Regions from separate parts of the Streptomyces sp. NPDC007025 genome, predicted to be linked through region 1. Evidence: riboswitches for the same ligand, from Rfam matches in the RefSeq annotation. Region 1 holds a riboswitch; each other region holds the start of a gene.
What was found. Region 1 has a riboswitch for cobalamin ahead of ACFYMO_RS06635 (cobalamin biosynthesis protein). Riboswitches for the same ligand answer to the same signal wherever they lie in the genome.
Positions count from the first base shown of each region.

Region 2: another riboswitch for cobalamin. It lies ahead of ACFYMO_RS22210 ((2Fe-2S) ferredoxin domain-containing protein); the one in region 1 lies ahead of ACFYMO_RS06635 (cobalamin biosynthesis protein).
Region 3: another riboswitch for cobalamin. It lies ahead of ACFYMO_RS16465 (ribonucleoside-diphosphate reductase subunit alpha); the one in region 1 lies ahead of ACFYMO_RS06635 (cobalamin biosynthesis protein).
Region 4: another riboswitch for cobalamin. It lies ahead of metE (5-methyltetrahydropteroyltriglutamate--homocysteine S-methyltransferase); the one in region 1 lies ahead of ACFYMO_RS06635 (cobalamin biosynthesis protein).

Region 1 is NZ_JBIAFT010000003.1:38,715-46,175, reverse strand. It holds gene ACFYMO_RS06640 (cobyric acid synthase) at 1-1,282, opposite strand, end outside; gene ACFYMO_RS06635 (cobalamin biosynthesis protein) at 1,279-2,253, opposite strand; cobalamin riboswitch at 2,410-2,536, opposite strand; gene ACFYMO_RS06630 (hypothetical protein) at 2,724-2,936, opposite strand; gene ACFYMO_RS06625 (inorganic phosphate transporter) at 2,954-4,279, opposite strand; gene ACFYMO_RS06620 (alpha/beta fold hydrolase) at 4,567-5,724, shown strand; gene ACFYMO_RS06615 (hypothetical protein) at 6,079-7,344, shown strand.
Region 2 is NZ_JBIAFT010000011.1:145,436-152,896, forward strand. It holds gene ACFYMO_RS22195 (NAD(P)-binding domain-containing protein) at 1-849, opposite strand, end outside; gene ACFYMO_RS22200 (YjbQ family protein) at 965-1,387, shown strand; gene ACFYMO_RS22205 (ferric reductase-like transmembrane domain-containing protein) at 2,625-3,614, shown strand; cobalamin riboswitch at 3,685-3,809, shown strand; partial or broken gene ACFYMO_RS22210 ((2Fe-2S) ferredoxin domain-containing protein) at 3,936-4,278, shown strand; gene ACFYMO_RS22215 (ABC transporter ATP-binding protein) at 4,614-5,483, opposite strand; gene ACFYMO_RS22220 (iron chelate uptake ABC transporter family permease subunit) at 5,480-6,451, opposite strand; gene ACFYMO_RS22225 (ABC transporter substrate-binding protein) at 6,541-7,461, opposite strand, start outside.
Region 3 is NZ_JBIAFT010000007.1:333,301-340,761, forward strand. It holds gene ACFYMO_RS16460 (ribonucleotide-diphosphate reductase subunit beta) at 88-1,113, opposite strand; gene ACFYMO_RS16465 (ribonucleoside-diphosphate reductase subunit alpha) at 1,113-3,554, opposite strand; cobalamin riboswitch at 3,715-3,850, opposite strand; gene ACFYMO_RS16470 (GNAT family N-acetyltransferase) at 4,011-4,508, opposite strand; gene ACFYMO_RS16475 (YbdD/YjiX family protein) at 4,608-4,811, opposite strand; gene ACFYMO_RS16480 (carbon starvation CstA family protein) at 4,832-7,018, opposite strand; gene ACFYMO_RS16485 (GntR family transcriptional regulator) at 7,271-7,461, opposite strand, start outside.
Region 4 is NZ_JBIAFT010000002.1:23,751-31,211, forward strand. It holds gene ACFYMO_RS03460 (pyridoxamine 5'-phosphate oxidase family protein) at 1-610, opposite strand, end outside; gene ACFYMO_RS03465 (aminotransferase class I/II-fold pyridoxal phosphate-dependent enzyme) at 696-2,027, shown strand; gene ACFYMO_RS03470 (pyridoxamine 5'-phosphate oxidase family protein) at 2,069-2,494, opposite strand; gene ACFYMO_RS03475 (SCO4225 family membrane protein) at 2,783-3,109, opposite strand; gene metE (5-methyltetrahydropteroyltriglutamate--homocysteine S-methyltransferase) at 3,270-5,594, opposite strand; cobalamin riboswitch at 5,767-5,958, opposite strand; gene ACFYMO_RS03485 (MFS transporter) at 6,113-7,461, opposite strand, start outside.

The DNA.
Region 1 (7,461 bases):
CCTCGGCCACCCCGTGGTGGATCTCGTACCCTTCCACCGGCTCGCCCAGCGCCAGCCCGTGCGGACGGGCCAGCGTCTTGTCGAGCGCGAACCGCACCCGTACCGGAAGCAGTCCGAGCCCCTCGACCTCGCCGGCCCGCGACTCGACATCGTCCTCGATGCGCTCGCCCAGCAGCTGGTAGCCGCCGCAGATCCCCAGCACGGGCCGCCCCTCGGCCGCGCGCCGCGCCAGCGCCGCCGCCAGCCCCCGCTCCCGTACCCACTCCAGGGCCCTGACCGTCCCGCGGGTGCCCGGCACCACCACCAGGTCCGCGTCGGCCAGCTCCTCGGGGCGGTCGCTGAACCGCACCACCACCCCGGGCTCGGCCGCCAGCGCGTCCACATCCGTGAAGTTGGACATCAGCGGCACCGGCAGCACCGCCACCCGCAGCACGTCCGCGCCGTACGGGCCCGCGACGGCGGACTCGCGCACGGTCCCGCGCAGCGACACCCGCAGCCCGTCCTCCTCGTCGATGCCCAGCCCGTGCCGGTAGGGCAGCACACCGAGCGTGGGGCGCCCGGTCAGCTTCCGAAGCATCTCCAGGCCGGGCTCCAGCAGCGAGCCGTCGCCGCGGAACTTGTTGACCAGATAGCCCGCGAGCAGCGCCTGGTCCTCCGGTGCCAGCAGCGCCGTCGTACCGAAGAGCGAGGCGAACACCCCGCCCCGGTCGATGTCGCCGACCACCAGCACCGGCAGCCGGCAGGCCCGGGCCAGCCCCATGTTGACGATGTCGCTGCGCCGCAGGTTGATCTCGGCCGGGCTGCCCGCGCCCTCGCAGACGACCGCGTCGTGGGTGCGCCGCAGCTCCTCCAGACAGCCCGCGACCGTCTCCAGCAGTTCCGCGCGCCCCGCGGGCGGCGCCCCCTCGCCGTCCGCCCCGCCCCCGGCGGGCTCCCCGCCGCCCGGGTGCCGCCCGAAGTAGCCCCGCGCCGACATCTCGCCGACCGCCTTGCCCAGCAGGACGACCTGGCTGGTGCGGTCGCCGCCCGGCTTCAGCAGCACCGGGTTCATCAGCGCGCTCGGCTCCACCCGCGCCGCGGCCGCCTGCATCGCCTGGGCGCGGCCGATCTCCGCCCCGTCGGAGGTGACAAAGGAGTTGAGCGACATGTTCTGCGCCTTGAACGGCGCGACGCGTATCCCCTTGCGGGCCAGCCAGCGGCAGATGCCCGCCGTCACCACGCTCTTGCCCGCGTCGGAGGTCGTCCCCGCGACCAGCAGCCCGCCCGTTCCGCGCCCGCTCACCGTGCTCCTCCCGCCGCGCGGGTCCGCCGCAGGCGGCGCACCGCCGCTCCCGTCAGACAGCTCGTCACCAGGGCCAGTTGCCCCACCCGGCGCGACAGCCGCACGGCCCGCTCGATGTCGGCGGTGCGCACGGCGCGACCGGAAGCATTGAGGACGGGCCGGTGCTCGACCCGGCCGCCGTAGGCGAGCGTGCCGCCCAGCCGCACCCCGAGGGCGCCCGCGAACGACGCCTCCACCGGGCCCGCGTTGGGGCTGGGGTGGCGGTGCGCGTCGGCCCGCCAGGAGCGCAGGGCACCGCGCGGATCGGGTCCGGCGAGCGCGGCCAGCACGGCGGTCAGCCGCGCCCCCGGGCCGCCCGCCACGTCGTCCAGCCGCGCAGCGGCCCAGCCGAAGCGGCGGTGCCGCGGGGAGCGGTGACCGACCATCGCGTCCAGCGTGTTGACGGCGCGGAAGCCCACCAGACCGGGGACACCGGCCAACGCGCCCCAGACCAGAGCCCCCACCACGGCGTCCGAGGTGTTCTCCGCGACCGACTCGACCACCGCACGGGCCGCTTCCGGTGCCTCCAGCCGCTGCGGGTCGCGCCCGCACAGCGCGGGCAGCCGCTCGCGGGCCAGTTCCAGGTCCCCGGCCTCCAGCGCGCCGCACACGGCTCGCGCCTCCCTGGTCAGCGACGTCCCGCCGAGAACGGCCCAGGTCGCGGCCGCCGTCAGGACGAGTTCGGGGAGCGGTGCAGCCGGCCCGCCGCGGGCGGCACGGCGCGCGGCACCGGCCGCGGCGACGGCGCCGCCCGCGGCGAGGAGCGTGTGCAGCGCGCCCGCACCACGGTGGTCGCGCCACAGGCGGCGCTCCAGCGCTCCGGCGGCCCGGCCGAAGACGGCCACCGGGTGGCCGCGCCGCGGGTCGCCCAGCAGCGCGTCGGCGGCGAACCCCAGCAGGATCCCGCGCACCCGGACGTCAGCGGAGCCCATCAGCGGACGGGTCCGGCGCACTCACCCACGGCAGCGGTTCCCGCGACGGTGTTCCCCGCGGCGGCGGGCACGTCGGCGGCGGATATGGCGGCACAGCCACGCATCTCGGCGTCCTCACTCAGGGTCCTCGCCCTGGCTCGACTCGACCGGCGGCGAGAGTCTCCTGGCTCCCGGATCCACGCCGCCCCCGGCCTTCCAGCCCGTGCGGGCCGTGGCTTCGTCGGGGGGTGGCGCTCCCCGGTGACAGTGGCGGGACCGCGCCGGATTCACACCGGCTTCCTCTCCATGCCGCCGTTTGGCACGGGAAGTCCACCACGCCGGTCCGGCCCCGTCAACTCGCCCTTGACCTGCGACGGGGCTGCGAGCAGTAACGTCGGTGAGGGGGCACGGGATGCTCCCGTGCCCCCTCACCGACGTCGCCCGCCCGGCCGCGGCTGCCCTGCCGGGGCCGTGGCCGGACGGGTGCGGGCTCAGCCCGCGATCAGATAGATCCCGTACGCCACCGCCGCCAGGCACAGCCCGTAACAGGCGTAGGCGCCGGTGCGGGCCAGTGCCGAGGGAGCGGCGCCGGCGGTGCGCGGCGAGCCGGCGACGATGCCGAGGGTGAAGATGCCGACGAGTCCCACCGTCGCCACCAGGCTGACGCCGAAGACCTGGCCGAGCGCGGCCCAGTCGATGTGCATGCGGTCGTCCCTTCTGCCTAGCTGAGGCTGCTCGCCGACGCGGGGCGGCCGGTCGGTTGCGGGGTCTCGGAGGCCGCTGCCTCCTCGGCGGAGCCGACCGCCACTCCCGCGGGCGGCGGGGGCGGGGCGACGGCACGGACGGCGGTGGTGACCACGCCGGCGGGTACGGACACGGGTGCGGGCTCCGCGGCCGGTTCGACGGCCGGGCCGGGGATCCCGGTGGGCTCCACGGTGGTGGGGGAGTCGCCGTTGACGTTGGTGTGGTCCACCGGCGCGCGCCGCGAGCGGACCCAGATGGCGCCGCAGAGTGCGAGAGTGAGGACGGCGACCGTCGTCACGCCCCAGTCGCCCTGCTCGGCCAGGAGCGCGGCGCCCGCCGCGATCCCGCCGGCGGCGGGGAGGGTCAGTGCCCAGCCGACGACCATCCGGCCGGCGGTTCCCCACCGCACCACGCCGCCCTTGCGGCCGAGGCCGGAGCCCATCACGGCGCCCGAGCACACGTGGGTGGTGGAGAGGGAGAAGCCGATGTGCGAGGAGGCCAGGATGGTGGCCGCCGCGCTGGTCTGGGCGGCGAAGCCCTGCGGCGGCTGGATGTCGGTGATGCCCTTGCCCATGGTGCGGATGATGCGCCAGCCGCCCAGGTAGGTGCCCAGCGCGATGGCGAGCCCCGCCGAGGCGATGACCCACACCGGCGGGTCGGAGCCGGGCGCCAGCGCGCCGCCGGTGACCAGCGCCAGGGTGATGACGCCCATGGTCTTCTGCGCGTCGTTCGTGCCGTGGGCGAGGGAGACCAGTGCGGCCGAGGTGATCTGCCCGGCGCGGTAGCCCTTGGCGGTCCGCTCCTCGTCCGCGTGCCGGGCGACCCGGTAGGTCAGCCGGGTGGCGCACAGGGAGGCCAGGCCCGCCACCACGGGCGCGGCCAGCGCCGGGATGAGGACCTTCATGACGACGACGTCACCGTTGACCGCGCCGGTGCCGACTGCGGCGAGCGTCGCGCCGATCAGTCCGCCCATCAGGGCGTGCGAGGAGCTGGAGGGCAGCCCCGCGAGCCAGGTCAGCAGGTTCCAGATGATCGCGCCCACCAGCCCCGCGAAGATCACTTCGGGCCGGATGCCGGAACCTTCGTCGATGATTCCCGAGGAAATGGTCTTGGCCACCTCGATGGACAGGAAGGCGCCGAGGAGGTTGAGGACCGCCGACATGGCGACCGCCGCCCGCGGGGCCAGTGCCCCGGTGGAGATGGTCGTGGCCATGGCGTTGGCCGTGTCGTGGAAGCCGTTCGTGAAGTCGAACACCAAGGCCGTGACGATCACGATCCCGATGAGAAGCGTGATGTGTTCCATTCACCAGGCACAATCAGTTCGAGGGGCATTGACGTCGTGAACGTAAAGACGGCGAGTGAACGGAAGGTGAACTGGGGCGGGCATTCAAGTGTCGCCCCCTGACGCCTGTTGTGTGGGCCAGGTCACACCGTAGTCAGCGGGCCCCGCGGAGCCAACGCGACGCGACCGCCCGCCGGCCAACACCCCGGCGTGCGCTGCCGCTTCCCTCCCGGTTCCCCCGGCCGGGTGTCACCCTCCCGGCCCGCCCGGCTGGTTTCCCGCCTCCGATCGCGTCAACACTGTGGAGGATGCGCCTGCGAACCGCGGCCCTGGCCGCCACCACCGTGCTCGGTACCGGCGTGGCCACCCTGGCGGCCGGACGGTACGCGGCCGACGCCGCGCTGCGCCCCCCGCGGCCCCGGGGCGACGTCGGCAGCGGGCCCACCGCGGGGTTCGAGGGCACCCGGCTGACGGTGCACTCGCACGACGACGGCAAGGTCGCCGTCACCCGCTCCCTGGCCGCCCAGCTGCCCGGCGTCTATGGCCTGACCGGGCGCGGGGTGCACGCCGTCGTCGGCCCGGTGCTGGCGGACGCGACCGCGGCGCGGCCCCGCCCGCACGCCGTCGTAAGGGAGCTGCGCCGCGTGGACCGGGGTCGGCTGAGCGCCGGCACCACCGTCCGCCTCACCCCGCAGGTGTACGTCGGGGACCCCGGCGAGGCACTCGGGACGGCGTACGCGGACGTCGAGATCCCCGGTGAACTCGGCCCGCTGCCCGCCTGGTTCGTCCCCGGCGACCGCGGCGTCTGGGTGATCGCCGTGCACGGGCTCGGTGCCACCCGTGCGCACCCCCTGGCGCTCGTCCCCTTCTACCGGCGGTTCAGCGTCCCGGTGCTCGACATCGCCTACCGCGGGGACCCCGGCGCGCCCCCGTACCCCGACGGCATCGGGCACCTGGGCAACTCCGAGTGGCGCGACCTGGACGCCGCCCTCCGCTACGCGGTGCAGCACGGCGCCCGGCGGGTGATCCTGCACGGCTGGTCCAGCGGTGCCACGATGGCGCTGCACACCGCCGCGAACTCTCCGCTGCGGGACCGGGTGGCCGGCCTGGTGCTGGACTCGCCCGTACTGGACTGGCCGGCCACCGTGCGCGCGCTGGCCACCTCCCGGGGCACCCCGCGCGCGCTGCTGCCGCTCGTCGTGCGCGCCGTACAGGGCCGCGCCGGTCTGCCCGAGGGACGGGACGTCGCGGTGGTGGACTCCGCGAAGCTCGCCGTGCCCGCCCTGGTGCTGCACGGGCCCGACGACACCGTCGCGTCCGTGGGCAGCTCCCGGGCGCTGGCCGCACGCCGCCCCCGGCTGATCTCCCTGCGCGAGGTCCCGGACGCCCCGCACGCCGCCATGTGGAACGCCGACCCGCCCGGCTACGAGGAGGCGCTGCGCCGCTTCATCACCCCGCTGATCTGAGGTCCCGCCGCTCCGGGATCCCGCCGTCCCGAGGCCCCGCGGGTCCGGAGGCTGCCGATCCGAGGGCCTGCCGGTCCGGTGCCCCGCAGCTCCGGGGCCGCGCCGCCCGGGTGAGGCCGCGTCACCCTGAGTCCTCCTCAGCCGCTCCCGGACGGCTCGCCGGAGGGGATGAACGACCGGAATCGGCACCCCAGGTTTGGGTTTCCACGGCACAGCGTGAAGACTGCTCCTGTGACGACGTCCCGTACCCCGGGGGACAACCGGCTCCGGCTCGTTCCCCGACAACCCGTCGCCGCCGCCCGGCGCACTGTGACGACCAGGCGCTCCGCCAGGACGCCACCGCCCCCGGACGGTGTGCTGCCCCGCGACCAGCTCGCCCGGTATGCCCGCGCCTGCCTCGCCGAGGCCGTGCGCGTGGCCCGCTGGGCCGCCGGGACCGGCCGCTCGCCGCAGTCCGGCACCGAGACCGAACGCGCGGCCGAAGCGCTGCGGTTGACGGTCCCGGTGCTGCGCGCCCACTGGGACCGGGCCAAGCTGGCCGGCCTCATCGAACTCCACGGGGAGACCGCCCGCGCCGGATGGCGGCTGCGGGCCTGGGACCACGACGACAGCGCCGTGCTGCGCGGCTGGGTCGCCCTCTTCGATGCCTGGTCGCTCGCGCACCCCGCCCCGCTGCCGCACGAGCAGAGCCTGGTCGCGGAGATCGTCGAGGCGGTGCCGCAGTTCCTGTCGGTGATGCACCTCTCCGGCGGCCCCGTCACCTTCGACCTGCTGCACGACCTGCTCGCCCAGCGCATCGCCGAGCTGCGGGCCGAACGCGACCAGGAGCCGAACCGCGCGACGGTCGGCGTCGCCCTGCCCGGGCTCCTGGACTGGGCGCTGGACGGGCTCTGCGCCGTCGGTGCGCTGACCCGCTGCGCGGACGAGGAACCCGCTCCGGAGACCGGTGTGCGGCAGGGCTCCGCCGTCCTCACCCCGCTCGGCAACTGGGCGGTGTGGACCAAGCTGGAGCAGATCTGCGTGGCCGCGCAGAGCCCGGCCGGGAACATCGAGCAGTCCGCCGGCGAGATGCTGCGCGGCTGCGCCCGGATGACCCCGGGCCCGGCCCGGGACGAGTACCGCGCCTGGCTCGCCGCGCGCCCCACCTCACCGGCCGTCACCGAGTTGCTGGAGGCCGCCCGGGGCGAGGACGCGCTCATCCGGGGGCTGGCCTTCGAGGCGCTGCGCGTGGTGGGGGCGCCCGCCGAGGAGGCGGTGCAGGAGGCCGCGGAGGAGCCCACCCTGCGCCCCTACGCGCTGCTGTGGCTGGCCGAGCAGGCGGGCACCGATCCGGAGGACCTCTCGGGCGGCGCACCCGGTGTGCTCACCAGGCAGGAGGCGACCTGGCTGTGGGTGGACACCGCGGCCGCCGTCACCGACCACGGTGAGGAGCGCTTGCTGGTCGACCATCTGGGCACCGCCGTACAGGCCTCGGTGCCCAAGCTGCTGGAGGAGGTCCGCGCGACGGGCCACCCGCGCACGGTGCAGGTCCTGGTCGCGCTCGCCGCCGCGCATCCGGACCCCGCACTGGCCAAGGCCGTGCGCCGGGCCGCCTTCCAGGTGCACACCGGAGGGGAGTGACGCGGGGCACGTCCGCTCTCCTGCCGGCCCCGGCCGCACCCGGTGGGCCGCGGTGTGCGGCAGTGCGCCGGAAATGCGTTTGCCTTCCGCCGGTAGACTGGCCCGCATGCCTCATCT
Region 2 (7,461 bases), on a different contig from region 1:
CGTGTCCGCGGGCGCCCGGCTGCCGTCCGCCCACGCGACCCCGTCCTCGGTCAGCCGGGCGAACATCGGGTGCCGCTCCAGCACGCCGCTCTCGCGTGCGCGGCGCACCTGCTCGGTCATCGGCAGCCCCGTCACCGACACCACGCTGCGCGGCGGCAGGCCCTCCCGTACCCGCTCCTCGACCAGCGCCACGGCGGCCCGGCCCGCCTCCTCATCGAAGGAATCGGAGCGGAAGCGGGGCGGCCGCCGCGTCACCCACAGCGTCTCCCGCGCGACCTCGGCGATCTCCAGCAGATGCTGCACCGCGGAGGTCCCGCCGCCCACGACCACCACCCGGCGGTCCACGAAGGCGTCCGACCGCGGGCCCGGATACTGCGCCGTGTGCAACTGGCGGCCCCCGAACAGCTCCTGCCCCGGCACCCGGGGCCAGAAGGGGCGGTCCCAGGTGCCGGTGGCGTTGATCACGGCCCGTGCCGTCCAGTCGCCCTGCGAGGTCCGTACCAGCAGCCGTCCGCCCCATCCCGCGTTCCGCACCTCGCGGACATCCACCGGGCGCCGCACCCGCAGCGCGAAGGCCCGCTCGTAGGCGGCGAAGTACTCGCCGATCACCTGCGAGGACGGCCGCCCGGGGTCGGCACCGGTCAGCTCCATGCCGGGCAGCGCGTGCATGCCGTGGACGCGGCCGTACGTCAGCGTCGGCCACCGGAACTGCCACGCCCCGCCCGGCGCGGGCGCGTGGTCCAGCACCACGAAGTCCGCACCGGGCTCGAACCCGGTCCGCCGCAGGTGATAGGCGCTGGAGAGCCCCGCCTGCCCGGCCCCGACGACCACGACCGCCACGTCATTCATGCCCCTGCGAACCATCCGGCCCCCCGAAACCTTCCCGCACGTGCGCGGGGCCGCCCCTTCGACCGGAAGCGTGCCGTCGGCACGCGAGGGTGGTCCGCTTTGAGAGGATCGACTCATGGCTGAGCGCTTCACGACCCGTGAGATCGACGTCCGGACCGGCTCGCAGGAGGTGGTCCAGGATCTGACGCAGCAGTGCGGCTCCTACCTGCGGGACGTCGCCGAGGGCCGCGACGGACTGCTGAATGTCTTCACGCCGCACGCCACCGCGGGTGTGGCACTGCTGGAGACCGGAGCGGGCAGCGACGACGACCTGCTGGCCGCCCTCCGCGACCTCCTCCCCGCCGACGACCGCTGGCGCCACCGCCACGGCACCCCCGGCCACGGCCGCGACCACGTGCTGCCCGCCCTCGTCCCCCCGCACGCCACCCTGCCCGTCGTCGCGGGTCAGCTGGCCCTGGGCACCTGGCAGTCGGTGTGTCTGGTGGACACGAATGTGGACAATCCGGACCGGAAGGTGCGGTTGAGCTTCCTGGGGTGAGCCTGGTCTGACCAAGATCGGTCCTGGGCGCGGCCGCCGTATCTCCGTACTCTTCCCGGCCCGATACGGAGAAGCAGCGCGCGTTATGGACATGGATGTGGTGGAACGGCCCGGGGACGGGTGCGGGAAGTTGCCTGGTCGGCGTGCGGCGGCTGCGGCGGCTGTCCCGCATGAAGGCGGCCACAACCTCCCCGGAACGGCAGCGTGCGGCCACGGCGGTGCCGAAGCGGGTCGGAGCGTGGGTGGTGAAGGCGCCGTACCAGTCGTCACCGTGCCCCAGGGTGCGGCCGCCCGGAGATGCGCCAGGGCTCGTACTCCGCATCGGGTGAAGGGCCGGGTGTGGTGTCGCATGACGGTTGCCAGATGGTCGGGCGAGGTGAATTCGATCTTCCACTCGTTCTCCCGACGCCGCCGGCCGGCATCGGTCAAGGGCCCGAGCACGGCATCTGCCCTGGGCCCGGGCCGTCGCCTGCCCGACAACGGACCGTCCGCAGGGCGTGGGCCGGCCCGTTGGGCATGTAGTCGACGTGGTGGCGTCCTCCCGGTGCGGTGAGCTGGACGTCGCCGTTCTTGTCGGCCTTTTGCCGGAAGCCCGCGATCAGCAGCGGCTGACGCGCCGGTTGGCTGACGGCGGGTCCGGCCGGGTGGACCGGCGCGGCGTGCAGAGCCGTCACCTCTTGACGGGACTGGGAGTGGGTGCCTCCTCAGCGAACGGGGCGGTTTGGTCTCAGCGCTTCCGGGGTGTCCGGTAGGTCGCGGGCCCGGAGGCGGGAGGCCGAGGGCTTTCACACGTGGGCTGTGCGGCAGTGGGGAAGCGGTCACGTAGCTGTGCCGCTGCGCGTGACAAGTGCGTTGCGGGCTGCACGCTGACGAGGCGATGGTGCTCGGGGATACGTTGCGCCGGGTGCGGAACGGGCCGAGGGCCGGCAGCGGCCGACGCGAGGGCGGTCTACGGGTACGACCGTGGCACGGGACCAGTGGCGACTGGCGCACCGGCTACCGAGCGGAACGCAGCCTCCGCATGCCTGCAGCGCAGCAGGATCGACGCCGTCCGTCGTTTGTCGGACGGAGGGCATCACGGAACCGGCTGTCGCCCCGCTGGACCCAACTTCTGGTGTGTTCAACCACAGGACGTGGGTGTTCGTGGCTCCTTGGGGAGGAAGGTCACCTGCGGGGCGCCTGTGCGCGGATGGAGGGTGACCTCGCTTGTCACGCCGTAGACGCTCGGAAGGCCCAGATGCTGCCAGAGACGACCCCGGAGGACGACGGCACGACGGCCCCGCCGCCCGCCCGTGACAAGCGTCCTCCCGAGCGCGTCGTTCTGCGCGCCGACCTGCGCGCCGCGTTCCCCGACGCGGTCGCCGCCGTCCTGGTCACGGCGGCGGTCTTCGCGTTCCTGTACGCCCGTATGGAGTCGGGGGATTCGGCGACGGTCGCGGTCATGCCGTTCATGGACGATGCCGGAACGTACTGGATGTACCTGCTCAGCCAGGCGTTCGGCTGGTCGGGCCTGCTGTGGGCCTGGGGCACGGTCATGCTCGGTCTGCTGCTGTCGGGGCCGCGCTCCGGGCGGCTGCCGGTGTCCCGGCACGTGCTGGAACGCTGGCACCGCACCACGAGCCTGACCACGATGGCCCTGATGTCAGCGCACGCGCTGATGTTCGCGGCCGAACTCGTTCGCTACGAGGCACAGTTGGCGTGGGCCGATCGGTTGTGGGCGGGCTTCGCCGACACGTTCGTGCCCGGCTGGTACGACTCCGGCACCGGCCGGATCGCCATTCCGCTGGGGCAGGGGGCTCTGTATCTGGCCATCCCCCTGGGCCTGTTGTTCTACGCCCGGCACCGTATCGGTGCCAACACCTGGCGCCGACTGCACCGCTTCGTCATCGTCGTGTACGTGCTGAGTGTGTGGCACACCCTGCTGTACGGCACCAATGTCTGGTACGGCGAGTGGCCGCGTACCGTCCTTTGGCTGCTGCAACTCCCGGTCGCGCTACTGCTGTTGCTGCGCCTGCTGAGGCCCGCCCGGCGGGCGGAGCGGTTGAATACGCCGACGCGGCGCGCAGGCTCTTCACTGCCGGGCTGGGTGGTGCGGGCCACCGGCCGGGTGGTCGCCGCGGCCGTCGTGGTGGGCGTCGCCCTCGTGGTGGTGTCCGGCCATGACGGTGGCCGGGAACGCCCGGCCGAGCAGCCGGCGACGAGCCCGCACGAGCACGAGCCCGAGTGATCCAGGGCCGCGCACCTGGGAGCGGGGGCCGGTCGATGGGATGATGGCGGCGACAGGGCGACGACGGTCCGAGGAAGCCGGTGCGAATCCGGCGCGGTCCCGCCACTGTGATCGGTGAGCGGATCCCGAGCAGGCCACTGCCCAGCGGAGGGCGGGAAGGCCGGGACGAGCTGTGCCCCGAGAGCCAGGAGACTCACGTCGTCGCCTCCTCGACGGAGCCCGGGGCGGATCTCCCCGGAAGAGAGGGGTGGTTTCGGCGTGTCCGAGACGACGGACGGTGAGGCGTACGGCGCCGAGGTCACGGCACGACAGGTCGGTGGTGTGCCGTGCCGGGTCGTCGTGTGCCGGGACTGCTGCTGCGGCACAGCGAAAGGTGGCCGGCGTCGATCACGCGGGCCAGACCGCACGCCTGCGCGCCGAGGTGCCCGTACGCATCTCCGCCTGCCTCGATGTGTGCGACCAGGCCAACGTGGTCGTCGTGCAGCCCTCGTTCGCCGGGCGTGCGGCCGGAGCGCGACCGGTGTGGTTCGGCCTGGTGAACGACTCGGACGCGACGGAGGACATCGCTGCCTGGGTCCGGGCGGGCGGCCCCGGCGTGGCACCCCGGCCGGAGATCCTCGACCTGTACACCTTCACCCCGTCCCGCCGTCGTACGGCTTCCTGAGCGGCACCGACCGCCTCGCACAGAGCGGCAGCGGGACGAGTCCGCGGGCGGGGTGGCGCGGGCCGAGGAAGACGACGATGCCTGCCGTCGGGGGAGGGGGTAGAGGGGTTCCTTGAACTCGTCGCAGAGCGACTCGGCGATCGAGGCGACGGGGTCCGGACCGATCGGGTCCGCGAGTTGCAGCGGCCCCCCTTGAGCGGGGCGCAGCCCAGTTCAATGCGCCGTCGATGTCCGCTGGTTCCCTCTTACGCCGCATCGCGCCTGGCTGGTGGACGGGGCGAACCAGTTGCTCGCACCAGCTTCGCCGTGCGCGCGGTGCTCGGCCCGGGCCACCGTCAGTTCTTGGCCACAATGTCCAGGAAGCGGATGTGCGGCCGGTGGCCTGGGCCGGGGCGGGTGACTGCGGCGCGCACGCCGTAGACGTCGGCGATCAAGGACTCGGTCAGGGTTTCGCCCGGGGTGCCGACGGCGACCACCCGGCCCTGCTTGAGCACGACGACCTGGTCGCAGTACATGGCGGCCAGGTTGAGGTCGTGCAGGGCGACGACGCTGGTGACGGGCAGGTCGGCGACGAGGTTCAGCAGGTCGAGCTGGTGCTGGATGTCGAGGTGGTTGGTCGGTTCGTCGAGCAGCAGTTCGCGGGGTTCCTGTGCGAGTGCGCGGGCGATCTGTACGCGTTGGCGTTCGCCGCCGGAAAGGGTGTGCCAGGGCTGGTCCGCGCGGTCGGTGAGGCCGGTGCGTTCCAGGGCGGTGCGTACGGCGTTCTCGTCCGCCGTGGTCGTGGGGGTCCAGGCGCGGCGGTGTGGGACGCGGCCGAGGCGGACGACGTCCACGACCGTCAACTCGACGAGGGTGTCGGCGTGCTGCTCGACGACGGCCACGCGCCGGGCCACGGCGCGGCGGCCCCAGTCGCCGAGCGGGCGCCCGTCGAGGGTGATGACGCCGGAGGCGGGGGTGAGGACGCCGGACAGCAGCCGCAGCAGCGTCGATTTCCCCGAGCCGTTGGGGCCCAGCAGTCCGGTCACGGAGCCGGGCCGGGGGGTGAGGCTGGCACCGTCGAGGATCAGCCGTCCGTCGAGGGTGCGGCTCACGCGGTCGGCGGCGAGGGTGGGCCGCCCGGCGGGCGACCCGGTGGTCTCCGCGGCGCGATCCGGTACGGCGGGCGGCCGGGCACCGCCGTCCCGCCGCTGGGCACGGCCCGTCATCGCATCCTCCTCGTGCGGTACAGGACCAGGACGAACGCCGGAACGCCGACCAGTGACGTGACCACGCCCACCGGCACCTCCTGGGGATCCAGGACGGTACGGGCCAGGGTGTCGGCCCAGACGAGGAACACCGCCCCGGCGAGCGTGGTGACAGGCAGCAGCCGGGCGTGCCCCGGGCCGACGACGGCGCGGGCGGCGTGCGGCAGTACGAGGCCGACGAAGCCGATCGCGCCCGCCGAGCTGACCAGCGCGGCGGTCAGCATCGCGGTGACGCACAACAGCACCAGCCGGGTCCGGGCGACCGAGACCCCGAGCGTTGCCGCGGCGTCCTGGCCGAAGGCGAAGGCGTCCAGGGTCCTCGTGTACCCCAGGCACACCAGCAGTGCGAGCGCCAGGACCGCCAGGCACAGCCCCACCTCGGTCCAGTCGGCCCCGCTGAGCGACCCGAGCAGCCAGAACAGCACGCCCCGGGTGGTCTCCGCGTCGGCCGCCGTCGTCACCACGAACGAGGTCAGCGCGGAGAACAGCTGCATCGCCGCCACCCCGGACAGCACCACCCGGTCCGTCGTCCCGCCGAGCGTGTGGCTGAGCAGCAGCACCAGCGCGAAGGAACCGACCGCACCCACGAACGCGCCGCCGGAGACCGACAGGGCACCACCGCCCGCGCCGAGGACGATCACGACGACGGCGCCGGTCGACGCCCCGGAAGAGACGCCCAGGACGAAGGGGTCGGCGAGGGGGTTGCGCAGCAGCGACTGCATCACCGCGCCGCACAACGCGAGTCCGGCTCCGCACACCGCGGCGAGAAGGGTGCGCGGCAGCCGCAGGTTCCAGACGATGCCCTCACGGATCGCAGTCAGCTCCGTCGTCCCCCAGCCCAGCCGGGAGGCGACCACCGACCAGGCGTCGCCCACACCGATGTCCGCCGGACCGATGGTGATGGCCACGGCGACGGACACGACCAGCATCGCCAGACCGCCGCCCACGCCGGCTACGACGGGCAGCACAGCGGCCGCGCCTCGCGTCCGGCGGTCCGGGGACGACCGCACCATGGCTGTCATCCGGTGAGCCCGTGCTCGCGCAGCACCGCGGCAACTTTCTCCACGCCCTCGACGGTTCGGATCGTCGGGTTCATGGCCTGCCCGCTGAGCAGCACGTACCGCTTCTCCTTCACCGCTCTCATGTTCTTCGTCGCCGGGTTCGACTCCAGGAACGCGATCTTCTTCGCGGCCGACTCGGCGGTCTGCGATCTGCGGCTGAGGTCGCCGACGACGAGTACGTCGGGGTCGCGGTCGGCGACGGTCTCCCAGTTGATCTGGGGCCATTCCTGCGTGCTGTCGTCGAAGACGTTCTTCGCGCCCAGCGCGTTGGTGATGATGCCGGGCGCGCCGCAGCAGCCCGCCATGTAGGGGGATTCCTGGTTCGCGAACCAGTACAGGACGGTGGTGTTCTCGGCGTGGATCCCGGCCGTTGCCTTCGTGACCCGGCTCTTCAACCGGTCGATAAGCTGCTCGCCACGCTTCTCCACCCCGAAGATCCGGGCGAGCTCCCGTACCTCGCGGTAGACGGTCTCCATAGCCAGGGGCTTGGTCCGTTTGCCGTCGCCGTCGCCGCTGTTGTCCTTGCCCTCGCAGTCGGCGGGAGACAGGTACGTGGGCAACCCGAGCTCGTCGAACTGCTCTCGGGTGGCCACCCCGCCCTTGCCCAGGGTGGAGGCGAAGGAGGAGGCGACGAAGTCCGGTTCGGTGCCGAGTACCCGCTCGAACGACGGCTGGTCGTCAGCGAGCCGGGGCACCTTCGCGTTGGCCTTCCCCAGTCCTTTCATGACCGGGTCGGTCCAGGTGGCGGTTCCCGCAATGCGGTCGGCCAGGCCGAGGGAGAGCAGGATCTCGGTGGTGCCCTGGTTCAGGGACACGGCACGCTTCGGGGGAGCCTCGACCGTCACCTTCCGCCCGCAGTTGTCGAACGTGACAGCCTG
Region 3 (7,461 bases), on a different contig from region 1:
CCGAGCGCCCGGGCCGCCGGTGCGGCAGCGGAAACCGGGCGGGAGCCTGGGCCACCTGGCCCCCGCCCGGGGTCTGTGGGGTGTTGCTCAGAACTCGTCGTCGAAGGAGACCGACCCCTCCACCGCCACCTGGTAGGCCGAGGGGCGGCGTTCGAAGAAGTTCGTCAGCTCCTGGACGTTCTGCAGCTCCATGAACGTGAAGGGGTTGCCGGACCCGTAGCGCTCCGGGAAGCCCAGCCGGCGCAGCCGCTGGTCGGCGACCGCCTGGAGGTACTCGCGCATGGAGTCGGTGTTCATCCCCGGCAGGCCGTCCCCGCACAGGTCGCGGGCGAACTGCAGCTCCGCCTCGACGGCCTCCTCCAGCATCGCCGTCACCTGCTTCTCCAGCTCCGCGTCGAAGAGCTCGGGCTCCTCCTGGCGCACGGTGTCCACCACGTCGAACGCGAAGGACATGTGCATCGACTCGTCGCGGAACACCCAGTTGGTCCCGGTGGCCAGCCCGTGCAGCAGTCCGCGCGAGCGGAACCAGTAGACGTAGGCGAACGCGCCGTAGAAGAACAGCCCCTCGATGCAGGCGGCGAAGCAGATCAGATTGAGCAGGAAGCGCCGCCGGTCCTCGCGGGAGGCCAGCTCGCCGATGTTCTCGACGGCGTCCATCCAGCGGAAGCAGAACTGCGCCTTCTCCCGGATGGAGGGGATGTTCTCCACCGCGGCGAAGGCCGCCGCGCGCTCGTCGTGGTCGGGCAGATAGGTGTCCAGCAGTGTCAGATAGAACTGGACGTGCACGGCCTCCTCGAACAGCTGCCGGGACAGATACAGCCGCGCCTCGGGCGAGTTGATGTGCTTGTAGAGCGTCAGCACCAGATTGTTGGCCACGATCGAGTCACCGGTGGCGAAGAACGCCACCAGCCGGCTGATCATGTGCTGTTCGCCCGGGGTGAGCTTGGCCAGGTCGGCGACGTCGGAGTGGAGGTCGACCTCCTCCACGGTCCAGGTGTTCTTGATCGCGTCGCGGTAGCGCTCGTAGAAATGCGGGTAGCGCATCGGGCGCAGCGTCAGTTCGAAACCCGGGTCGAGCAGGTTCTTGGCGGCTGTCGGGTCGCTCGTCGTCATTACTGGCATGCCTCGCAGGACTCGGGGTTTTCCAGGGAGCAGGCGAGGGCCTCGTCGGCCGTCGCGGGGGCGGGGGCGGGGGCGGGGGCGGGCACCGAAGCGGTGGCTCCGGCCGCCTGCGCGATCCGGGTCGCGGGGCGCGACCGCAGGTAGTACGTGGTCTTGATGCCGCGCTTCCAGGCGTAGGCGTACATCGAGCTGAGCTTCCCGATGGTGGGCGAGGACAGGAAGAGGTTCAGCGACTGGCTCTGGTCCAGATACGGGGTACGGGCCGCCGCCATGTCGATCAGCGCCCGCTGCGGGGTCTCCCAGGCCGTCCGGTAGAGCGCGCGGACCTGCGCGGGCACCCACTCCAGCTCCTGCACCGAGCCGTTGGCCTCGCGCAGCGCCTCCCGGGCGCGCGCGTCCCACAGCCCCAGCCGCTTCAGCTCCGCGACCAGATAGGTGTTCACCTGGAGGAACTCGCCGCTGAGCGTCTCGCGCTTGAACAGGTTGGAGACCTGCGGCTCGATGCACTCGTACACCCCCGCGATGGACGCGATGGTGGCCGTCGGAGCGATCGCCAGCAGCAGGGAGTTGCGCATCCCGGTCCGGGAGATCCGTGCCCGCAGCGCCTCCCACCGCTGCGGCCAGGCCCGCTCCCCGGCCGTGGCCGGATAGTGGTCGGGGTGCAGCACGCCGCGCGCCGTGCGGGTCGCCTCCCACGCGGGCAGTGGTCCGTGCCGCTCGGCCAGCTCGGCGGAGGTCTCGTAGGCGGCCAGCATGATGCGCTCGGCGATCCGGGTGGACAGCTCGCGGGCCTCCGGGGAGTCGAAGGGCAGCCCGAGCCGGAAGAAGACGTCCTGCAGGCCCATCACTCCCAGGCCCACCGGCCGCCAGCGGGAGTTGGAGACGGCGGCCTGCCCGGTCGGATAGAAGTTGATGTCCACCACGCGGTCCAGGAACCGCACCGCGGTGCGGACCGTGGCGTCCAGCCGCTTCCAGTCCATCCGGTCCGGCAGCGGGCCGCCGTCCTCCTCGCTCAGGTGCGCGGCCAGGTTCACCGAGCCCAGGTTGCAGACGGCGGTCTCCCCGTCGTCGGTGACCTCCAGGATCTCCGTGCACAGGTTCGAGGAGTGCACGGTGTTGCCCGGTTCCGCGGTCTGGTTGGAGGTGCGGTTCGCGGCGTCCTTGAACGTCATCCAGCCGTTGCCGGTCTGCGCGAGGGTGCGCATCATCGCGCCGTACAGCTGCCGCGCGGGCAGCCGTTTGACCGCGCGCCCCTCGGCCTCGGCGCGGCGGTAGGCGGCGTCGAACTCCTCGCCCCACAGGTCCACCAGCTCCGGCGCCTCGGACGGGGAGAAGAGCGACCACTGTTCGTCCGCCTCGACGCGGCGCATGAACTCGTCCGGGATCCAGTGCGCCAGGTTGAGGTTGTGGGTGCGGCGCGCGTCCTCGCCGGTGTTGTCCCGCAGCTCCAGGAACTCCTCCAGGTCCGCGTGCCAGGTCTCCAGGTAGACGCAGGCTGCCCCCTTGCGGCGGCCGCCCTGGTTGACCGCGGCCACGGACGCGTCCAGCGTGCGCAGGAACGGCACGATGCCGTTCGAGTGGCCGTTGGTGCCCCGGATCAGTGCCCCGCGGGAGCGGATCCGGGAGTACGACAGACCGATGCCGCCCGCGTGCTTGGACAGCCGCGCGACCTGCTGGTAGCGCTCGTAGATCGAGTCCAGTTCGTCCTGGGGGGAGTCGAGCAGATAACAGGAGGACATCTGCGGGTGGCGGGTGCCGGAGTTGAAGAGCGTGGGGGAGGAGGGCAGATAGGCGAGGGAATTGGTGAGCCGGTAGAAGTCGGCCACCTCCGCGAGGGCCTGCGGCGACTCGTCAGCGGCCAGTCCGCAGGCCACCCGGAGCAGGAAGTGCTGCGCCGTCTCGACGGGGCGCCGGGTGATCGGATGCCGCAGCAGATAGCGGGAGTGGACCGTCCGCAGCCCGAAGTACCCGAACCGGTCGTCGGCGCCGTCCTCGACGGCCTCCCGCACCAGCGCGTCCAGCCGGTCGGCGTGCCGGCGGACGAACGCGTGCGTACCGTCGGCGATCAGCCCCTCCGCGTGGCCCAGCGCCACCGCGTCGGAGAACGAGACGACGCCTTCCGCGGCCGCCTCGTCCCGGATCGCGAGGGTCAGCAGCCGGGCCGCCAGCCGGGAGTACGCGGGGTCCTCGCTGATGCGGCCGGCCGCGGACTCGATGGCCAGGGTGCGCAGTTCCACCGCGTCCGCGCCCGGTTGCCTGCCGCGCAGCGCCGCGGCCAGCACCGGAGCCGGGTCCGCGTCCGGGAGGTCGGCGGTGAGCGCGGCGAGGGTCGCGCGCAACGCGGCGGCCGAAGGGTCCTCGCCGGCCTCGCCCCCCGTGGCGGAGCCGGGGGTGACGGGTGCCGGAAGGGTGGGGGCGGTGGTGACGGTCACGCGGTGCTCTCCCTCGCTGCTCACTGGCCGTGGGCAGCGGCACGGAGGGAGAGGCGCGCGCCCGGCCGCCCCGCTCGGGCACCGAGCCCGGTCCCGGGCCCGGAACCCTGTTCAGGGCACGGCGCGCTCCGCCCACCGGTCCAACCCACGAGACCTGGACGTTCATCAGGCTGCCGCCGGCAGGTACTCGGACTCGCGGGCGGGCTCGCGCCGGCCCCTCACCGTTGCGGGACAGTTCCGGATTCGCACCGGATTCCCCTGCGTCGAGGGCGACAGCCGTGAGACACCATACATCTTGTGCTCGGCCTAAGCAGGCACCCCATATCTTGTGCCGTCCTGGGTCGTGTCGGGAACCGGCGCCAGCCCCCCCGCAGCGCCCCCGGCGCGGCGCGGGGTGCGGGCACGGAGACCGGTCACCCGGGCCGGGCGCGGCGCGTGGCCCGGGCGGGGAAGCGTTCACAGGCGCAGCGCGTAGGCCCACAGGGTGACGCCCGGGACCGGGCTCCAGTCCCGCTCGGGGTCCCGGCGGAACCCGAGGCGCCGGTAGAGGCGGTGGGCGGCATGCATGGTCGGCTGGGTCGAGAGCACCAGCCCCGAGAGCCCCAGCGCGCGGGCCCGGTCCGAGCAGGCCGTCACCAGCGCCTCCCCGACCCCGCGTCCGCGTGCCGACTCGCGCACTCCCAGCATCCGGAACTCGCCCTCGTCCTGGCGCGCCCGCTCCGCGAAGGGCCCGCCGCGGCCGACGAAGGTGACGGTGCCCAGCAGTTCGCCCTGGTCCTCCTCGGCCACGAGCAGCTCCGCGTGGCCGGCGCGGCCCGCAGCGTCCCGCAGGGTCTCCAGATACGGGTCGGCCTCGCCGAGGTCCAGCAGCCCGCCGCTCAGATAGGCCCGGGCGACCAACTCGCCGAGTTCCGGGTATTCCGCGGGCCTGGCCGTTCTCACCGTGATGTCCATGCCGTCATCATCCGCCACACCACCGACAGCGCGGCCCGCCGAGGAAGGCGCCGCCGGGACGGTCGGCGGCGCGGTGCGACCGCACCCGCGGGCGGGTACTCAGCAGCAGCGGAAGCCCTCGCGCGGGTCGCCCTCGCGGGCGTCGGTGCGGCGCCGCTCGAACTCCCTCCTGCTGGGGACCTCCGCGTCCGGGCCCTGGTGCCGGCGCACATGGGCCACATACCGGTCGTAGGCGCTCTCGTCGGTCAGCTCGCGCACATACCAGCGCACCCAGCGTCCGGCACGCAGCACCGGGCGCACCATCCGGTCGGCGGCTGCCCCGCTCACCGGGAGTCCCCGTCCGCTCCGCCGCCGGACGGCCCGGCTGCCGCCGCTTCGGCCAGCTCGGTCTTCTCCTCCTTGGTGGCGATCAGTCCGGCGGGCGCCGTCAGCGTCGACTTCCGATAGGGCGCCTCGTGCATCCGGGTGCCCTCCGGGTCGCGCACCGCGCGCACGCAGGTGCGGGCCGCGTCGGCGAGGACGACGATGACCAGCAGCGCGAAGAGCGCCGAGAGGACCCCGTCCACGGTCGAGTTGGTGACCACCGTGTGCATGTCGTCCATGCTCTTGGCGGGGGCGATGACCTTCCCCTGGTCGATGGCCTCCTGGTAGTCGGCGCGCTGCTGGAAGAAACCGATCTTCGGGTCGGTGGAGAAGACCTTCTGCCAACTGGCCGTCAGTGTGACGACGGCGTCCCACGCCAGCGGTACGGCCGTCACCCACGCCCACTTCAGCCGTCCGGACTTGACCAGCAGCGTGGTGCAGACCGCCAGGGCGACGGCGGCCAGCAGCTGGTTGGCGATCCCGAAGAGCGGGAAGAGCTGGTTGATCCCGCCGAGCGGCTCGTGGACGCCCACCCACAGGAAGTAGCCCCACAGCGCCACGATGACGCCGCTGGACAGCAGCAGGCCCGGCCACCAGCTCACCCGGCGGAAGGGCTTGTAGACGTTGCCGAGCATGTCCTGGAGCATGAACCGGCCCACCCGGGTGCCGGCGTCCAGGGCGGTCAGGATGAACAACGCCTCGAACATGATGGCGAAGTGGTACCAGAACGCCTTCATCCCGGAGCCGCCCACGACCTCCGAGAAGATGGTGGACACCCCGATCGCCAGGGTGGGCGCGCCGCCCGTCCGGGAGAGCAGCGACTGCTCCTCGACGGCCTTCGCGGCGGCGGCCAGCTGGTCGGGGGAGATGCTGTACCCGAAGCTGCGCACCGCCTCGGAGGCGGCCTGCACATTGTCGCCGATGACGCCGGCGGGCGCGTTCATCGCGAAGTAGAGGCCCGGGTCGATGATGCTGGCGGCGACCATCGCCATGATGGCGACGAACGACTCCATCAGCATGGAGCCGTAGCCGATCATCCGGATCTGGGTCTCCTTCTGGATCATCTTCGGCGTGGTGCCCGAGGAGATCAGCGCGTGGAAGCCGGACAGGGCGCCGCAGGCGATGGTGATGAAGACGAACGGGAAGAGTGAACCGGCGAACACCGGCCCGTCGCCCACCCCCGCGAAGTCGGTGATGCCCGCCATCTTCAGCGTCGGCAGCGTCACCACCACACCGACGGCCAGCAGCCCGATGGTGCCGATCTTCATGAACGTCGACAGGTAGTCGCGCGGCGCCAGCAGCATCCACACCGGCAGGATGGAGGCGATGAAGCTGTAGACCAGGATCCAGACGACCAGGGTGCCCGGCTCCAGGGTGAAGGTGTCGGCCCAGGAGGACTCGGCGACCCACCGTCCGGCCACCAGGGCGAACAGCAGCAGCGCGATGCCGATCAGCGAGACCTCGGTGACCCGGCCGGGGCGCAGCACCCGCAGATAGAACCCCATGAACAGCGCGATCGGGATCGTCATACCGATCGAGAAGGTGCCCCAGGGCGACTCGGCCAGCGCGTTGACGACGACCAGCGCCAGCACCGCCAGCAGAATGATCATGATGGCGAGAACGGCGAGCAGCGCCGCCGCGCCGCCGACCGGGCCGATCTCCTCGCGCGCCATCTGCCCCAGCGACTTGCCGTCCCGCCGCATGGAGAAGAAGAGCGTCACCATGTCCTGGACGGCGCCGGCCAGGATCACGCCGACGACGATCCAGATGGTGCCCGGCAGATATCCCATCTGGGCCGCCAGCACCGGGCCGACCAGCGGTCCGGCGCCCGCGATCGCGGCGAAGTGGTGGCCGAGCAGCACGCGCCGGTCGGTGGGGTGGAAGTCGATGCCGTTGTCGAGCCGCTCGGCGGGTGTGGCCCGCGTCTTGTCGACGCGCAGCACCCGGGTGGTGATGAAGCGCGCGTAGAAGCGGTAGCCGATGGCGTAGGAGCCGAGTGCGGCCGCCACCATCCACGCGGCGGAGACTTCTTCGCCGCGGGCGAGAGCGAGCATGGCCCAGCCTGCCGCGCCGATCAGCGCGACGGCTGTCCAGACGGCTATGGAGCGTGGACCGAGCTTGCCGGCCGGCTGTGCAGTGCTGGGCACGCGCGTCCCTCCTCGACCTCACCTGCGCACCATTCGAGGTGGCGCGCCTACCACGGCAGGCCGACCGTAGAACACCGATTTGATCAGCGCCATACCTCGGGAGGGGGAACCGCGATCCGCGGCGCGGAAGGGGAACCCGCGGCGCGGTCCCGCTGGTTGCGGTGGCCGGTGGCCGGTGGCCGGTGGCCGGTGGCCGGTGGCCGGTGGCCGGTGGCCGGTGGCCGGTGGCCGGTGGCCGGTGGGGCGGCGGAGTCAGGCCGTGGGGCGCTGGAGGTTGGCCACGAACTTGTAGCGGTCGCCGCGGTAGACCGACCGCACCCACTCCACGGGCTCCCCGGCGGTGTCCCGGGAGTGCCGCGAGAGCATCAGCATCGGCAGTCCGACGTCGGTGCCCAGCAGCCCGGCCTCGCGCGGGGTGGCCAGTGAGGTCTCGATGGTCTCCT
Region 4 (7,461 bases), on a different contig from region 1:
CGCCGTGGACGGGGGAGACGGGCACGACGCCGCTCCAGTGCGGCAGAGCGAGGTCCTCCGGCTCGTCGCCCGGGCCGCCGCTGCGGGACTTGACCGACACCTCGGCCAGGTCCACGCGGACGACGGCGGTCGCGGCGAGTTCCTTGGCATTGGCCCGGCGCGAATCCGCCGCCCGGCCGGGGACGGCGCTCTCCACGATCGCGTCCAGAGCAAGCAGCCGCTCCTCGTGGTCGGTCACCGGATACGCGAGCCCGTGCGCCACCACGGAGCGGTAGTTCACCGAGTGGTGGAAGGCCGCCCTGGCCAGCACCAGTCCGTCCAGGTGCGTGACGGTCACGCACACCGGTACCCCCGCGTCCGCCTGTCCGGCCTCCCGCAGCGGGCGGGACCCCGTGGAGCCGTGCACGTACAGCCGTTCCCCCACGCGCGCGTACAGCGTGGGCAGCACGACGGGCGCGCCGTCGCGGACGAAGCCGAGGTGGCACAGGTAGCCCGCGTCGAGGACGGCGTGCACCGTCTCCCGGTCGTAGCTCATCCGCTCGCGTGCCCGGGTGCCGGTGGTGCGCGGGGTCGGGGGATAGGTCTTCGGGCCGGCCTCCGGGCCGGTCATCGGTTCGGCTGTCGGTTCGGCTGTCGGTTCGGACGGTGAGCCGGTCACGGCATTCTCCTCATTGCACTAGTGCATAATAGGTTTTGTGCTAGGAGACTATCGGATCACAGGCCGGGGCGCAGCAGAGATCGCGGACAGCGTGGAGCGCGGCGTCGGCCGCGGTGCGCTCGCGCCCGGCGACCCGCTGCCCCCCCTGCGGGAACTGGCCACCGCGCTCGGCGTGAACCCCAACACCGTGGCCGCCGCCTACCGCACACTGCGCGACCGCGGCGTCATCGAGACCGCAGGGCGGCGCGGCAGCCGGGTACGGCAGCGCCCGGCCACCGCACCCCGGGAGTCCGTACGGGTCGAGCCGCCGCCCGGCGGCGTCGACCTCTCCACCGGCAACCCCGACCCCGCGCTGCTTCCCCCGCTCACCGCCGCCTTCACCGCTTCAGCCGACCGCGCGGCGCGCGCTCCCGTGCTCTACGGGGCTCCCGACACCGACCCCGGATTCGCCTCCCTGGCCCGGGCGGCGCTGGACGCCGACGGCGTGCCCGCGGGGCCGCTCGCCGTCACCTCCGGCTCCCTCGACGCCATCGAACGCGTACTGACGGCACATCTGCGTCCCGGGGACGCGGTCGCCGTCGAGGACCCGGGCTGGGGCAGCCTGCTCGACCTCGTGCCCGCACTGGGGCTGCGCCCGGTACCCGTCCCCGTCGACGACTCCGGGCCGCTCCCCGCCGACCTGGACCGCGCCCTGGAACAGGGTGCGCGGGCAGTGCTGGTCACCGACCGCGCCCAGAACCCGACCGGCGCCGCGGTCCCGGCCGCACGCGCCGCCGAACTGCGCGCCGTACTGGCCGCCCGCCCCGAAACCCTGCTGATCGAGGACGACCACGGCCACGGCATCGTCGACCTGCCACTGCATCCGCTCGCGGGCACCACGCACCACTGGGCCCTGGTGCGTTCCACCGCCAAGGCGTACGGCCCCGATCTGCGGCTCGCGGTGCTCACCGGCGACCCGCTCACCGTCGACCGGGTCCGCGGCCGCCAGCGGCTCGGCCCCGGCTGGGTCAGCCAACTGCTCCAGCGGGCCGTCGCGCACCTGTGGGAGACCGGGGCGACCCGACCTGAGCAGGTGGCCGGCTCCTACGGCGCGCGGCGCTCCGCGCTCATCGGTGCGCTCGCCGCCCGGGGCGTCGCCGCGCACGGGCGCAGCGGCATGAACGTGTGGGTCCCGGTGCCGGACGAAACCGGTCCGGTGGCCCGGCTGCTCCAGGCGGGCTGGGCGGCGGCCCCGGGCGCCCGGTTCCGGCTCGCGTCGCCGCCCGGGCTGCGGTTGACCGTCTCACCGCTGTCCCCGGCCGACGTCGAACGCGTCGCCGCCGATGTCGCCGCCGCGCTGCGCCCGACCGGTGGCGGGCGCTTCGACTGACGCGGCGCACCCGCCGGCGCGCTCCCGCCCGGCTGCCCGGATCACAGCTTGCGGAAATCCCAGGAGACCACCGCCGCGGGCACCAGCCTGAGCCAGGCGTGCCGCCCGTCGTGCGGCATCTGCGGCAGACCGAAGTACTTGGCGCAGAACAGCCGTTCCGCCTCGGCCAGCTCCGGGCGGGCCGCTCCCGTGCGCGGCACCTCCCCGACGGACTCCGCACGGCCGGACAGCTCCACTCCGCGCAGCTCCCCGTAGTCCTCGCCGTCGTCCACCAGCACTGCGATCCGGGGGTCCTGGCGAAGCTGCGCCCACCTCCGGCTGCGGGTGAGCGAGTACAGCCACAGCGCACGGCCGTCCCAGCAGAACCACAGCGCCCCCACGTGCGGCGCGCCCTGCCGGCTCACCGTGCCGACCCGGCAGGTGCGCTGCGTGCGCAGAAACGCGTCCCGCTTCTCGGGGCCCATCATGATCCGGCGTCCCCGCCGCTGCGTTGGTGCTTCCTCGGCCATCCGGTTCCGCCCTCCGGGCTGTTCCGTAAGCCGCCCGGCCGTCTCTCCGGGCCGCGACACGCATATCTGATCGTGCGTCAGCGACAGCATGAGGGCTCTTCCTGCCGGACGCAATGCTCCCTGTCCCGCGGACACCCGGACGAACCGGCCCCGTGTCCGCCCGCGGCGCCGGGCCGCGGACGGTCCCCGGCGGTGCCGGGCCGGGGCCGGCCGGCTGCCGGGTCCGTGGACCGGAACCCGCCCTGGTCAGATCCGAGGGCCGGAACCGGACCGTCCCGTCAGAGCGCGTACGCACCAGCCGATCAGCACGGCGTTCACCAGGGCGCACCCCAGCAGGAGGGGGACGAACCCCCACGGTCCGTCGGGCAGCGGGAGCGCCAGGACGACCAGGCTGAGCGGCAGGGTCGCGAACGTGGGGATCACCCCGGCCATGGACTCGCCGCTCTCGTCCCACGCCGTGACCGCGACGGCCCACCCGATCAGGCCCACGCACAGCGCGAGGTAGAGGAGCGCCGGCCCGCTCGTGAGAGCCCGGCGGACGGTGCGGAGGACGGGGCGCTGGTCGGCGGTCATGGGAGAACTCCTCGTCGGTGGTGCGCGCTGGTGCCCTGCGGCGCCGCTCTTCGCGGCGGCCACGGGACCATCCTGCCCCTCCTCGCGGCGCGCCGGGACAGTGCGGGCCCGCGGGCCGGAGCGGCGGCGCAACCTGGCCGCTCCGGCCCGCTGAACGGGATCAGGACGTGCTGTCCGGCAGCTCGGCACGGATGGTTCGTGCGGCGGTGACCAGGTTCTCCAGGGAGGCCCTGGTCTCCGGCCAGCCGCGGGTCTTGAGGCCGCAGTCGGGGTTGACCCACAGCCGTTCGGGCGGGATGGCTTCGAGGCCCTTCCGGAGCAGGGCCGTGGCCTCATCGGCACCGGGCACCCGGGGGGAGTGGATGTCGTAGACGCCGGGGCCGGCTTCGCGGGGGTAGCCGTGTCCGGCCAGTTCGTGGGCGACCTGCATGTGGGAGCGGGCGGCCTCCAGGCTGATGACGTCGGCGTCCAGATCGTCGATCGCCTGCACGATGTCGCCGAACTCGGCGTAGCACATGTGCGTGTGGATCTGGGTGTCGGGCCGTACCCCGGCGGTGGTGAGACGGAACGCCTCGGTCGCCCAGGCCAGGTAGGAATCGCGGTCGGCGGCGCGCAGCGGAAGGGTCTCGCGCAGTGCGGGTTCGTCGACCTGGATGACCGAGGTGCCGGCCGCCTCCAGGTCGCCCACTTCGTCACGCAGCGCGAGGGCGACCTGGCGTGCCGTGTCCCCGAGGGGCTGGTCGTCGCGGACGAAGGACCAGGCGAGCATGGTGACCGGGCCGGTCAGCATGCCCTTGACGGGACGTTCGGTCAGCGACTGGGCGTACCGGGTCCAGCGCACCGTCATCGGCTCGGGGCGGGAGAGGTCGCCGGCCAGGATCGGGGGGCGGACATAGCGGGTGCCGTAGGACTGCACCCAGCCGTGCTGAGTGGCCAGGTAGCCGGTGAGCTGCTCGGCGAAGTACTGCACCATGTCGTTGCGTTCCGGTTCGCCGTGCACCAGCACGTCGATGCCGGCCTTCTCCTGGAAGGCCAGGACATCGCGGATCTCGGTCTTGATCCGCTCCTCGTAGGCGTCGGGGCCGATGCGCCCGGCGCGCAGGTCGGCGCGGGCGGTACGCAGTTCGGTCGTCTGGGGGAAGGAGCCGATGGTGGTGGTGGGCAGCAGCGGCAGGCCCAGGTGTGCGCGCTGGGCTGTGGTGCGCTCGGCGTAGGAGGGGGAGCGGCGGGTCTCGGCCTCGGTGACGGCGGCGGCCCGGGCCCGCACCGCCGGGTCGTGGGTGAGCGCGGAGTCGGTGCGGGAGGCCAGGTCGGCACGGTTGGCGGCCAGTTCGGCGCCGATGGCGTCGGTGCCGTGTGCCAGGCCCTTGGCGAGGGTGGCGATCTCGGCTGTCTTCTGCCGGGCGAAGCTGAGCCAGCGCAGCACCTCGGGGTCGATGTCGCGTTCGGCCTTCACGTCCAGCGGTACGTGCAGCAGTGAGCAGGAGGCCGACACGTCCACCCGGCCGGCGAGCCCGAGGAGGGTGCCCAGGATGGTCAGGGATTTCTCCAGGTCGTTGATCCAGATGTTGCGGCCGTTGACGACGCCGGCCACCAGGCGTTTGCCGGGCAGGCCGCCGGCTGCGGCCAGCGCGTCGAGGTTGGCCGCGGCCGCCTCGGTGAAGTCCACCGCGAGGCCGTCGACCGGTGCTTTGGCCAGCATCGGCAGGGCGTCCCCGAGCCGGTCGAAATAGGAGGCGACCAGCAGCTTCGGCCGGTCGGTGAGCCCGCCCAGCTCGCGGTAGGCCCGCTCCGCGGCGGCCAGCTCCTGCGGGGTGCGGTCCTGGACCAGTGCGGGCTCGTCCAGTTGGATCCATGCGGCGCCCGCGGCACGCAGATCGGCGAGGAGTTCGGCGTAGACCGGCAGGAGTCGCTCCAGCAGGCTCAGCGGCTCGAAGTCCGCGGCGACCCCCGGGGCGGGCTTGGCCAGCAGGAGGTAGGTGACCGGACCGACCAGCACGGGCCGGCCCGCCAGCCCCAGCGCCAGGGCTTCCTTCAGCTCGGTGACCTGCTTGGTGGCGTCGGCCGCGAAAACGGTGTCCGGACCGAGTTCGGGGACCAGGTAGTGGTAGTTGGTGTCGAACCACTTGGTCATCTCCAGCGGCGCCACGTCCTGGGTGCCGCGGGCCATCGCGAAGTAGCCCGCCAGGGTGTCGGCCGCCACGGCCTCCCGGTGGCGTTCGGGGATGGCGCCGACCATGACGCCGGTATCCAGCATGTGGTCGTAGTAGGAGAAGTCGCCGGTGGGCACCTCGTGGATGCCGGTCTCGGCGAGCTGTCGCCAGCTGGCGGCGCGCAGGTCCTTGGCGGTCTGCCGGAGGGCTTCGGCGGTGACGCGGCCCTTCCAGTAGCCCTCGACGGCCTTCTTCAGCTCCCGGTTCGGGCCCTGGCGGGGGTAGCCGTGGACGGTGGCCCCTGCTGCCGCGGCTGCGGACTTCGCTGTCACGGAGATCTCCTTCGCGAGATGTCTCGTCGGGATCCCGGCGGGCACGAGGAGCGAAGGTGACGGAACACCGGTGAAAAGGCGGAAGCGCGGCCTGCTTCCGTCCACCGGATATGTGCGCCGACCCGCCCTCGAGGTCACCGGAATGTCCGCACACACATGGGCGCGTGCGGGCAACGGGCAGGTCTTCGGACTCGCGGGCGCGCCTGCCGGTCTCCCGGCGGGGCTCCTACTGGCCGTCGCTTCCCGGACCGTCGGGTCCAGTGCGTGTGACGGCGGTCGTTCCCACTCACCGCTGCGGGGCAGTCCCGGACTTCCACCGGGTTCCCTCTTACGACATCCCGCCTGGCGGACGGGACGAACCAGCTGCCCCGCCAGCCTAGGCGCAGAGCCCCCCGCCTGGGTAGTGCGCCCCGCGAGTCCCCGGCCCATCCGCGCCCGGTCCCGGGCGCCGCACTCCGGAGGTGAGCGTGTCCTCCCCGACTCCGCCGGTGGCCCTGCCCGCGTCGCCCTCATGCGGTTCAGCGGTTCCGCCACGTCCCGGAGGGGTGTTCCTGCGCTGTCGGCCGATGCGGGCCAGGAGGGACCGGCCGTCGGCCCGGGGGACGAACGTCCGCCGGGCCGACGGAGGAACGCGGCGACGGGCGTGGGCGGCGGCCGCGCAGCCGGACCGGTGCAGACGTCCCCGTCCCACGCGCCGGACGGCTGCTTAGGAAGACCCGGCGAGGGACGTGCGCGGCGGAGTGCGTCGCCCGCCCGTCTCGCCGCACCGGGACGGGCAGGCGGCAGGTGGAGCACAGAACGACCGCACCGAGGGCGGCACCGGCCCAGCTCAGCACGGTCACCGCCGCGGTGAGCGGCATGTGCGCGGACATCAGTCCGACGGCGACGGCCGGGGTTCCGGACCCCGTGTAGAAGAGGAGGTACAGCGCGGCCGCGATCCCGGCGCGGTGTCCGGGAGGTGTCCGCGCGTCCACCGCGCGGGCGGCCCCGCTGACGGCCAGCCCGTGTCCGGAGCCGGCGAGCAGGGCGGAGACGAGTGTCGCGTGGAGCGATGCGGCACCGCTGGCGGCGAGGAGCACCAGGCTTGCGGTCAGTGCCGCGAGACCGAGGGCCCGGGCCGAGCGTGCCGAGCGGCGGATCCCGGCGCACTGCGTCAGCACCGAGCACACCAGGACTGCCGCCACCACGCCCCCCGCCAGGGCCGGGCCCGCTCCGCGCGAGGTACGCGCGAGCAGCGCCGGAAGGAGCGCGAGGTAGATGCCGACGACGGCCCAGGCGAGGAACCCGGTCAGCCCGGCGACGACGAACAACGGCCGGAGGGCGGAGGGCAGATGCGGGCGGGCCGGGCGCCACCGTCGGCGGGCCCCGGAGGCCCCCGGCCCGGGCTCGGGAATGTTCCGGCGCATCAGGTGCCAGACCCAGGCCAGCAGCGCCAGGTGCAGCAAGTAGGGGGTGACCAGGGGGGCCGGCGCGTACTGGGCGAGTACCCCCGAGAGGGCCGGGCCCGCGGCGGTGCCTGCCGCGAAGGCCAGTCCGGCCAGCAGGGGTCCGCCGATACGGGCCGTGGGGTGTCGGTGCCGGGTGATGAGGGCCTGGGCGGCGCCGGTCGCGGCTCCCAGCGCCAGCGCCTGGCTCACGCGTCCGGCGAAGAGCCAGGCGGGGCCGAGGGCGAGGAGGAAGCATCCGGAGCCGACGGCGGCCAGCAGCACGCTCGACCGCAGCACCGGCCGGGGGCCCACGACATCGGCGGCCGGGCCGCACAGCAGCAGCGTCGGTCCACTCACCAGCGCGAACGTCGCGAAGAGCAGCGTCATGACCAGGTCGTCATAGCCGAAGAGGCGCTGGTAGTCCGGGTAGAGCGGGCCGG